DNA from 3 places in the Brevibacillus parabrevis genome. Region 2 is predicted to be linked to each of the others. Evidence: riboswitches for the same ligand, from Rfam matches in the RefSeq annotation. Region 2 holds a riboswitch; each other region holds the start of a gene.
What was found. A riboswitch is a leader RNA that binds a small molecule or an ion and turns the genes downstream of it on or off. The one in region 2 is predicted to bind cobalamin.
Positions count from the first base shown of each region.

Region 1: it holds a riboswitch for cobalamin, as region 2 does, so the genes downstream of both, metE (5-methyltetrahydropteroyltriglutamate--homocysteine S-methyltransferase) here and IRJ17_RS14230 (ABC transporter substrate-binding protein) in region 2, are expected to answer to the same signal.
Region 3: it holds a riboswitch for cobalamin, as region 2 does, so the genes downstream of both, IRJ17_RS05225 (hypothetical protein) here and IRJ17_RS14230 (ABC transporter substrate-binding protein) in region 2, are expected to answer to the same signal.

Region 1 covers NZ_CP064090.1:4,148,181-4,151,457, forward strand. The annotation lists gene metE (5-methyltetrahydropteroyltriglutamate--homocysteine S-methyltransferase) at 1-1,371, opposite strand, end outside; cobalamin riboswitch at 1,512-1,712, opposite strand; gene brnQ (branched-chain amino acid transport system II carrier protein) at 1,871-3,223, opposite strand.
Region 2 covers NZ_CP064090.1:2,981,990-2,985,266, forward strand. The annotation lists gene IRJ17_RS14225 (MBL fold metallo-hydrolase) at 1-938, shown strand, start outside; cobalamin riboswitch at 1,081-1,222, shown strand; gene IRJ17_RS14230 (ABC transporter substrate-binding protein) at 1,371-2,354, shown strand; gene IRJ17_RS14235 (FecCD family ABC transporter permease) at 2,356-3,277, shown strand, end outside.
Region 3 covers NZ_CP064090.1:1,054,335-1,057,611, reverse strand. The annotation lists gene IRJ17_RS05235 (bifunctional 2-methylcitrate dehydratase/aconitate hydratase) at 1-166, opposite strand, end outside; gene mmgD (citrate synthase) at 206-1,315, opposite strand; gene IRJ17_RS05225 (hypothetical protein) at 1,305-1,550, opposite strand; cobalamin riboswitch at 1,704-1,902, opposite strand; gene IRJ17_RS05220 (YhgE/Pip domain-containing protein) at 2,027-3,277, opposite strand, start outside.

The sequences.
Region 1 (3,277 bases), 1.2 Mb from region 2:
GACTGTCCAGTTCCCTTTTTTGTACTGCTGTCTGGCCTGACGAACCTCTGCCGTCTGCGGGAAACTGCCGATCGTCGTTGTAGGCAAAAGCGGCAGCTTCCAGGCGGCTTGCTGGATATCGCGGCGCTCGTGGAACGGCACGTCGCGTTTGGCTTCTGTCGTCTCCAGCGCTTTTCGAGCCTGCTGTACTTTCTCCCGGTTTCTCGCCGGAGACTCGGCCAGGCGGAGCAAGTCCTTTTCGTTCTGGGCAATTTCCTTCGATATAACATACTTTCCAAATCGGAATCCTTGGACTAAAAGCTGCACTTCTCCCAATTTTTCGTCCGCAAAGGCTAATGCCGCTTGAACTTCCCCAGGCAAATCGGTTTCTGCTTCAACAGTGACGGGAACATGCAACAGGCTGCTCGATGGCTGTAGCCAAATTCGGTCCGGGTCGACCACATTGCTGATCGTCTTGACCAGCTCCCACTTTTCCTCCAGGGCCGAGCGCCAAATGTTGCGGCCATCGACGATTCCTGCGCCGAGCACTTTTTCCTGCGGGAAGCCATGTGCCGTCAGGTTGGCCAAATTCGCTTTTCCTCCGTGGACAAAGTCCAGGCCCAAGCCTTCCACTGGCAGCGCGATCAGCTCCTCGTACCAATCCACCGCTTCGAAATACGTCTGAACCATCAGCTTGAGGTGTGGCAGCGCCTGACTGAACTGTTCGTACACCCGGCGAATAAGCGCTCTGTCCTGCTCGGAAATATCTTGGACGAAAGCCGGCTCATCGATTTGCACCCATTCCACGCCATGCAGTTCGAGTTCACGAAGCACGTCCACGTAAAGCGGCACGATCTGATCGACAACGCGTTCGAACTCGTCCTTCGCATATCCTTTCGCCAGCTTGACAAACGTGTACGGCCCGACAATCACCGGCTTCCCGACGATGCCCAGCTGATCCCTGGCCTCCAGGTACGCTTTCAGCGGCCTGTTCTCTGCCAGCACTGGCGGGCGTTCGCCAAACTCAGGAACGATGTAGTGATAGTTCGTATTGAACCACTTGGTCATTTCGCTTGCGACAGCTTCTTTGTTGCCGCGCGCCATGGCGAAGTACGTATCGAGCGGTACCGGGCCGCCATCATAGGCAAAACGCTTCGGAACGAGTCCGAACATGACAGCCATGTCCAGCATGTGATCGTAGTAAGTAAAGTCGTTGACGGGAATCCACTCGATGCCTTTGTCTTTTTGCTTGATCAGATGCTGCTGGCGGATTTGCTCCATTTGCGCAAGAAACGCTGACTCTTCCAATTTGCCTGCCCAAAAGGACTCCAATGCTTTTTTCCACTCCCGGTCTTTGCCGATTCGCGGATATCCCAGGTTGCTGCTTTTCATGAGCTTTCTCTCCCATCCATTGAAGGTATTTGTAAAGCCAATCAAAAAAGGCACTTCCAACGGTCAAAAAGAACGTTAGAAATGCCAAATAAGCACTGAGATCACAGCATCCTAACACCTCCCTATCTCCCGTAGGTTAAGCAGTGTTGTCGAAACAGGCAGGTCTCCTGACTTGAGGATCACGATCTGCACAACGCCTTCCCAGTCCGTCTCGACCAGTGGCTTATCGCTGTGCAAACTCCCCTCATACAGTGGCGGGACCGTGTCGGATTCTCACCGACTTCCCTTTTCATCCTTGCGCCGATTTTCGCGGCCAAGGAACCTGTTCCCACTCATATGAAATTGTCGGTATGAGTGCATGTGCTCTCGCATCTAGCAAAAGAGCACCTTTCTCCTTACAGTAACACGTAAACCAGTTTTTGTCATGCTAAACTATTTCCACTCACCAAAATTATTTCAAAGTTCAGCCTGATTGCCTCTACTCTGCCAGCTTTCCGGTTTATTGCTTGGTCAGTCGCAGCTCCTGTGCCCGCAGAGAAGGTTTGCGAATCATGTAAATAGTGTAGCCGATCACAGCGCCTGCAACAGCGGGCAGCATCCAGCCAAGCCCGATCGTATACATCGGCAAGTAGCGAGTAAAGAAGTCGTTGATGACGGGAAGCTGGGCACCTGCCGCGTTCAGTCCGTCAAACAGGCTGATCAGAAAAGTAGCGAGCAAGCTTCCCTGATACACCTCTGGTCGTCCGCCAAATCCTTTGTGCATAAACGTTAAAAAGACGAGGGAAATCGCAATCGGGTACATGGTCATCAAGATCGGAACCGACACTTTGATCAGCGCCGTCAAGCCGATATTGGCGACGAGTGTACTGAACACAGCCAGAATGACGGCAAACTTTTTATACGAGATCGCCGGAAACAGCGAATGGAAAAACGAAGAGCAAGCTGTAATGAGACCGACGCTGGTGGTCAGGCATGCGATCGTAATCATGAGGCCGAGCAAAACGGCGCCGTAAGAGCCGAAGTAGTAATTGGACACCTTGGCCAAAATTTGCGCCCCGTTTTCCAGATGACCAAGCTTCTCCACACTGGAAGCGCCCATATAGGCAAGCACCGTGTAGAAGAACGCCAGGAGTGCGCCCGCGATCATCGTTGCTTTTGCGCACGTGAGCAAAATTTGCTTTTTCGCCGTGATGCCTCTTTGCTTGATCGCATTCACGATGATGATTCCAAACACAAATGCCCCCAAAGCGTCCAAGGTTAAATAGCCGTCCTGAAAGCCTTTGTAAAACGCTTTGGACTGATAATCCGTCACAGGTGCTTGCAGCGCGCCAATCGGGAACAAAATCGCCGTCAACACAATCACGCCGATAAAAGTCAGCTTGATCGGTGTCAAGACTTTTCCGACTACATTGATAATTTTTCCAGGATTGAGAGATAACAGGCAAGCGAGTGTAAAGAACAAGACGGTGAAGACGATCAGTGGAACCGGACCAGCTTGCTCGGACAAAAATGGCTTGATTCCGATCTCAAACGAGACGTTCCCGGATCGCGGAATAGCGAAAAACGGCCCGATTGCCAAGTAGAGCAAAATCGTAAACACAAGACCAAATACCGGATGCACACGACTCGCCAACGAACGCAAATCATCCATTCCCGAATAAACCAACGCGATAATTGCGAGCAGCGGCAGCCCGACTCCCGTCACCAGGAAGCCCGCATTGGCCGTCCATACGTTCGTTCCAGCCATTTGCCCCAGCATTGGTGGAAAAATCAGATTCCCCGCTCCGAAGAACAGAGCGAACAGCATAAAGCCGATGATGAGGATGAACGAAGAAGAACCTTTTTGATGCATGACACAAACCCTCCTGTAATTCCAAAGCAAAGGTGCTTTTCAGCAACCCTCTGA
Region 2 (3,277 bases):
CTGAACCGATTTCCTTGGGGCACCGCATCCATCTGATTGACGGCTTTGACATGGGCTGGGCGGAGCGGACGGGAACGTATGTAATAGCAGAGGAACAATTGACGCTTGTCGAGACAGGGCCAAGCCCGTCCGTACCGTACATTGTGGCAGGATTGCACAAGCTCGGCTTTTCGCCGGAGCAAGTCAAATACATCATCGTGACGCACATTCATCTGGATCACGCGGGTGGGGCAGGCTTGTTTTTGCGCGAATGCCCGCAGGCCAAAATCGTGGTGCATCCAAAAGGAGCGCGCCATCTGGTGGACCCGAGTCGCTTGATTGCGGGAGCGAAAGCCGTTTACCAGGACGATTTCAACCGCCTGTTCGATCCGATTGTGGCGATTCCCGAGGAGCGAATCTTGGTGCGAAAAGACGGAGACACCTTGCCGATCGGGCCGAACTGTGTCCTTGAATTTTTGGATTCGCCCGGCCATGCGAACCATCATTTCAGCATTTACGATCCGGTTAGCCGCGGCATGTTCACAGGTGATACAGCGGGCGTTTTTTATCCGCAACTCCAAAAAGACGGATTGCATTTCGTTTTGCCGTCCACGTCTCCAAACCAGTTCGATCCGCAGGCGATGCTTGCGTCTATCGAGCGTTTTCGCAAGCGCGAACTCCAGCGTATCTACTTCGGGCATTTTGGCATGACGGAAGAAGTGGAGGACGTCTATCGGCAAGTGGCAGAGTGGCTTCCCGTATTCGTGGCAGAAGGCGAGGCGGCCGTTTCCGCCGGGCTTGGCACGGAGCAATTGGGGGACAGGCTGTTCGCTCTTGTCAGCCAGCATCTGCAAGCGCGCGGCATTGCCGAGCAGCATGAAGTGATGAACGTCCTGCGACTGGATTTGCAGGTGTGCGCGATGGGAATTATCGATTACTTGCACAAGCGCAAGCAGTAATTTTCGTCGGTTAGGCAAAAGGCTAGTGGCTGCTGCAGGTTGACGGGTAGCCTGGACCTGCGTTTTGCTGCAAAATGACGCATTCTTTTTTTGGCCAAGGAATGCTATGATGGTGGGTGAGTCTTAGCTTGCAGGTACAAACAACTGAATACAGCAAGCAGGTGCCTCGTCTGTCATGGGCGAGGTGAAAAGGGAAGCCGGTGCAAATCCGGCGCGGTCCCGCCACTGTAAAGCGGCTGTCGCAAGCCGCAAGCCAGGAGACCTGCCTGTTTGCATGATGTGCCTGCGCCTTCGCGGAAAGGTTCGGCCCGTTCAGGACTTTTTGGCGTGACCAGATCGTCCTGGCAAGTCGACCCTTTTGTTTCCCGCTGGAAGCGAAGGGGTTTTTCTATGCTAAGAATCAACCAGTTGCCCAGAAAGGAAGTTATACATATGAAACGTTCGTGGAAACTGCTCATGCCCCTGGTCATTGCTGCAAGCTTGGTCGGCTGCACAGGCAATGGCAACACGCAAACAGCCCCTGCTCCAAAGACAGAGGCGCCACAGACAACACCACAGGAAACAACGGCCAAAGCCACTGTCTACCCGCTGACGGTCAAAGATTCGACGGGAAAAGAAGTGACCTTGCAAAAAGAGCCGCAGCGGATTGTCTCCACCTCTCCAGGTGAAACGGAGATTTTGTTCGCACTCGGCCTGAACGACCGGATCGTCGGGGTGTCCGACTACGACGATTATCCGGCAGAAGCTGCCACGAAGCCGAAAGTGGGCGGTGTCGTCAAGCCGAGCGAAGAGGCGATTCTCGCCCAGTCGCCTGATCTGGTCATCGGCGGAATCTCGATGGATGAGCCTGTCGCTGCGAAGCTGAAAACGTTAGGCATGCCTGTTTACGTGACTCACCCGCAAAAAATGGATGAGATATTTGACAACATTTTGGCGATGGGTGTCATTACAAACAGACAGGAGCAGGCGGAAAAAGTAGTCGCAAGCATGAAGCAGGACATCGCGCGCGTGCAGGAAGCGGTCAAAGCGGTGAAGCCGGAAGACAAGAAAAAAGTGTACCTGGAATTTTCGCCGGGCTGGACGGTAGGCAAAGGGGAATTTCTGGATGAGCTGATCTCACTGGCAGGCGCGACAAACATTGCCGCTGATACCCAAGGGTGGAACCCGATCAGCGAAGAAAAGATTTTAAAAAGCGATCCTGACGTCATTTTGTATGCAAAAGGCATTACGGACGACAAGACAGGGAAAAAGCTGGAGGACATCATTGCGAACCGCAACGGTTGGGACAAGATGAAGGCGATCCGCGACAAGCAGATTTTCGGGATGGAGCAAAATTTGCTTTCGCGCCCGGGACCGCGGATTACCCAAGGTTTGATCGAGGTAGCCAAAGCGATTTACCCTGATCTGGTGAAATAAAATGAAGAAGCAGTTGCTTTTATGGGGAGGAGCCAGCAGTCTGATTCTGCTGGCATCGGCGGTAGTCAGCATTTCGATGGGAGCGGCATCGCTTCCGCTTTCGCAAGTATGGCTGATCTTGTTGCATCAGCTCCCCGGCATGTCGGACTTGGTTGCCGTGACATGGCCGGATTCGTCCGAGCAAATCGTGATGAAAGTGCGCTTTCCCCGCGTCATCCTGGCGATTCTGGTAGGGGCTTGCCTGTCGCTTGCGGGCGCCGGATTTCAAGGGGTGCTGCGCAATCCGCTCGCAGACCCGTTTACGATGGGAGTGGCATCCGGAGCTGCTGTCGGTGCCGCTTTTCTGATCCTGTTTGGCTTGCAATTCGCTTTTCTCGGGGAATGGAGCACGCCTGTGGTCGCCTTTTTGACGGGGCTGTGCAGTCTGTGGATTGTACTGTCGCTGGCGAAGACGCAGGGCAAGCTGCAAACAGAGACGCTCATTTTATCCGGGGTCGTCATTCAGGCGTTTCTCGGTTCGCTCGTCTCTTTTATGGTGTCCTTGTCGAACCAGACGGTGAACGAAATCGTCTTTTGGCTGATGGGCAGCTTGTCGTTTCGCGGCTGGGCTTTTACGTATGTGCTGATTCCGTATGTGCTGATCGGCGTAATCGTGCTGGTTGGCTATGCCCGCTCCTTGAACCTGTTTGCCCTGGGTGAGCGTCAGGCGGCGCATCTGGGCGTCAATGTCGACAAGACGAAGCTCATTATTTTGCTCGTATCGACTTTGTTGACGGCGGCAGCGGTTTCGATCTCAGGGATCATCGGCTTCGTTGGCCTCGTCGTACCGCATCTGGTGCGGATGCTGGTCGGGCCGGATCATCGCATCCTGCTGCCGATGTCGGCGATTGGCGGCGGCATCTACGTCCTGTGGGCGGATACGC
Region 3 (3,277 bases), 1.9 Mb from region 2:
AAAGCTTCGTGCACTCGGGATAGGACAAGGCCAAAATGCCGCATCCGAGCGTGTCCAACAGTACGTAGCGCGCGGTCTGGAACGCCTCCTCGCTCGTAATCTCCTTCGTCAGCACATAGTCTGCGATCTCCTCCAGCAACTGGTCTGTTTTCGTGCGATCATTCATTTTCAACAAGCGACTCATTCCTTTCTGCTTGGATTGGATTTAGGCGTGGCGTTGGCCGATGTAGTTGACCCGTGGACGGAAAAGGCGGTTGTGGCTATGCTGCTCGATGACGTGTGCGCACAGCCCCACTGTTCTTGCGCTGAAAAAGATCGGTGTGTACAGCGGAATCGGAATCCCCAGCATCCAGTAAACCGGAGCGGCGTAGTAGTCCAGATTCGGGTAAATGCCCTTCTCGCGCTCCATGATTTTTTCGCCTGCCTCGCACATCTGGTACAGCAAGTCGTCGCCTTTTGCATCACACAATTGCTTCAGGGCGTCCTTCATCATCAGTGCGCGCGGGTCGATCTTTTTCATGTACACGCGGTGCCCGAAGCCCATGATCCGCGCCTTGTTGGCCAGCTTGGACTCCAGCAAAGCTTCAAACTCCTTGACCGAGCCTGCCTCAAGCAGCATGTGCATCACCGCTTCGTTCGCGCCGCCGTGCAAGTTCCCTTTCAAGGAAGCGACCGCCCCGGTCAACGCCCCGTACAAATCCGACATCGTCGAGGCAATGACGCGTGCCGTAAACGTCGAATTAGGCATCTCATGCTCGCTGTACAAAACAAGCGAACGGTCGAAGATGGCTTCTTCAAAGTCGGACGGGATTTTGCCCGTGATCATGTACAGGAAATTCGCACTGTACGACAGCTCCGGCAGCGGCGCGATCAGCGCTTCCTTTTGAATCACGCGGTAGCTGTTGGCGACGATGTTCGGCACTTTGCCCAGCAGCTTGTAAGCCCGCTCCTTGTTGGCTTGCGCCGTGCAGTTGTCCAGTTGGCTGTCGTATCCGGCAAGCGCAGAAAGCCCGGTGCGCAAGCCGTCCATCGGATGCATTTTTTCCGGCAGCAGCTTGAGCATGTCGAATACTTGGTTCGGTATGTCGTACTCGGCTTTCAGCTTTTCTTCCACTTCGCGCTTTTGCTGTTCGTTCGGCAACGATTCTTCCAGCAAAAGATGGACGATATCCAAGTAACGATGCGCTTTGGACAGCTCGATCAAATCGTATCCTTTGATGACGATTTCCCCTTGCTTCGTATCCAAAAAGGAAATGCTCGTTTCCGCAGCGACTACACCTTCCAGACCTGGAAAAAACTTTTCTTCAGCTCCCATTCTCTTCATCCTCCGCCCCGATTAAGTTGACCTTTAGACGTTGATAAGCCTTGTCGAGATTGTGCAAAAGCTTTTCTTGATCTGCCTGATTTTCTGCTCGCCTGATGACCTCTGCTTTTAATTTCGCGTAATGCGCTTTGATCGCGCTCGGGTTCTCTATCGTCAAGTTGTTCATAATGCACGCCTGAAAATCGTTGGTGAAATACTCCACCGTTCCAAACAAAAAATCACTCATCCGTCACGTACCCTCCTGAAAATCCGCACAAAAAAACAACTTCCGCAGAAGTTGTTAAGAGGCGAATGAATACCGAAACAAGCATGCTGATTGTGAAAATCAAAAACACGCCTATCCATCTCGCACTTAACACCCCCTATCCTCGTAGGTATTGATGTTGCGCTCAAACAGGCAGGTCTCCTGGCTTATGATCATCGCTTTTCGAACCTTCCCATTTTCGGCTGGCGAAAACAGTGGTATCTTCGAATCGCTCCCAATTACAGTTGCGGGACAGCGTCGGATTCGAACCGAACTTCCCTTTTAAGCAGATAAAAATGTTGAATTTATCTGCACCTGTTTGTACACGTATGAAGTTTGCTCTCAATATATCAGTTATTTTGAAAATTAACAATTCTTTTCTTTGCTAAATATTGGATATTGCAGCCATAGAAAAAGCCAGCCCATCTACTGACAGGCTGGCATCATGGCCGAGCGGATTACCCGATGATCTTCGTTTTCTTCGCGTTTTCCATCGATTTTTGAATCAGCCCGCTCAGCGGTCGTTTCAAAGCCAACGCAATGAACAGACTGATGCCGATGAAGCCGCACAGCATGAGAATATCCCGAATCGCCGTCTCCCAGAGGATGCCCCCGACCCCTTCACGCAACAAACTGATCGCGTAGGTGAACGGCATAAACGGATTGAGTGCCTGGAAAAAAGGCGCCGTCATACTGATCGGGAACGTGCCCCCGGAGCTGGAAAACTGGAAGACCATGAAAATGATCGCGATACCCTTGCCGACATTGCCGAATACCGACAACAGCGTATACGTGATCGTCACGAACACCATACTGACGAGCATCGCGAAAAGGACAAACGGAACTTTGTCCGCCACATACGCTTCCAAAATGTAAAAGTCACCGAGCGTAATACACAGTGCCTGGAACAGCCCGATTGTCACGAATGTGCCCAGACGGCCAAGGTACAGCTGGTACGGCTTGTAGCGTCCGTCCGGGTTCTCCGGGTCTGGTTTGAGCAAAGAAATCAGCAAGGTCGCTCCTACCCATAGCGACAATACTCCGTAAAAAGGCGACATCGCCGAACCGTAGTTCGGAATCGGATATTTGCGGTTTTCCTTGATCTGCACCGGACTTGCCAAAAACTCGCTCTCTCGCTTGATATCCCCGCGCAGCAGCTTGGCGAGATCGGCAAAGTGATTGTTCGCCTCGACCTCTCTCAGCTTGTCCGCCGCTTGCGCAATCGCACTCTCCAGCTTGGGCAGATCATCGCGCACCAGCTCGGCTACCCGGTGGACGCCGTTCTCCACCTCAGGCAGCTTGTTGCGGACAAAGTCAGCCAGCTTGGTCAGCTCCGCCTCGGCTTGCGGCAAATCGTTTTGGATGAAGCCAGCCGCCTGGTCGAGCTTTTGCTTGATTTCTGGCAAATGCTGCTTGAGGAACGGCGCTGCCGTGTGGATCGCTTTGGCAAACGCTTCGGACTTGCTTTGCAACGTTTGCGCCAGTTCATTGACCCGCGCCTGAATCTGCGGCAGCTCCTGCTCGATTCGTTTCAGCTCGGCCAGCCCCAGCTCCAGTCCGGCTTTTGTCTCTTTCAAAATCGCCTCGATATCCGGCAGCCTGTCTTTTGCTTTTTGCAGCAGTTCGGCGGAATCGCCCACGACTGTTTTCAGCTTTTCAATGCCCTCGGCGATTTTCGGAACGATTTCGCTATCGTAGCGCGCCAGGAT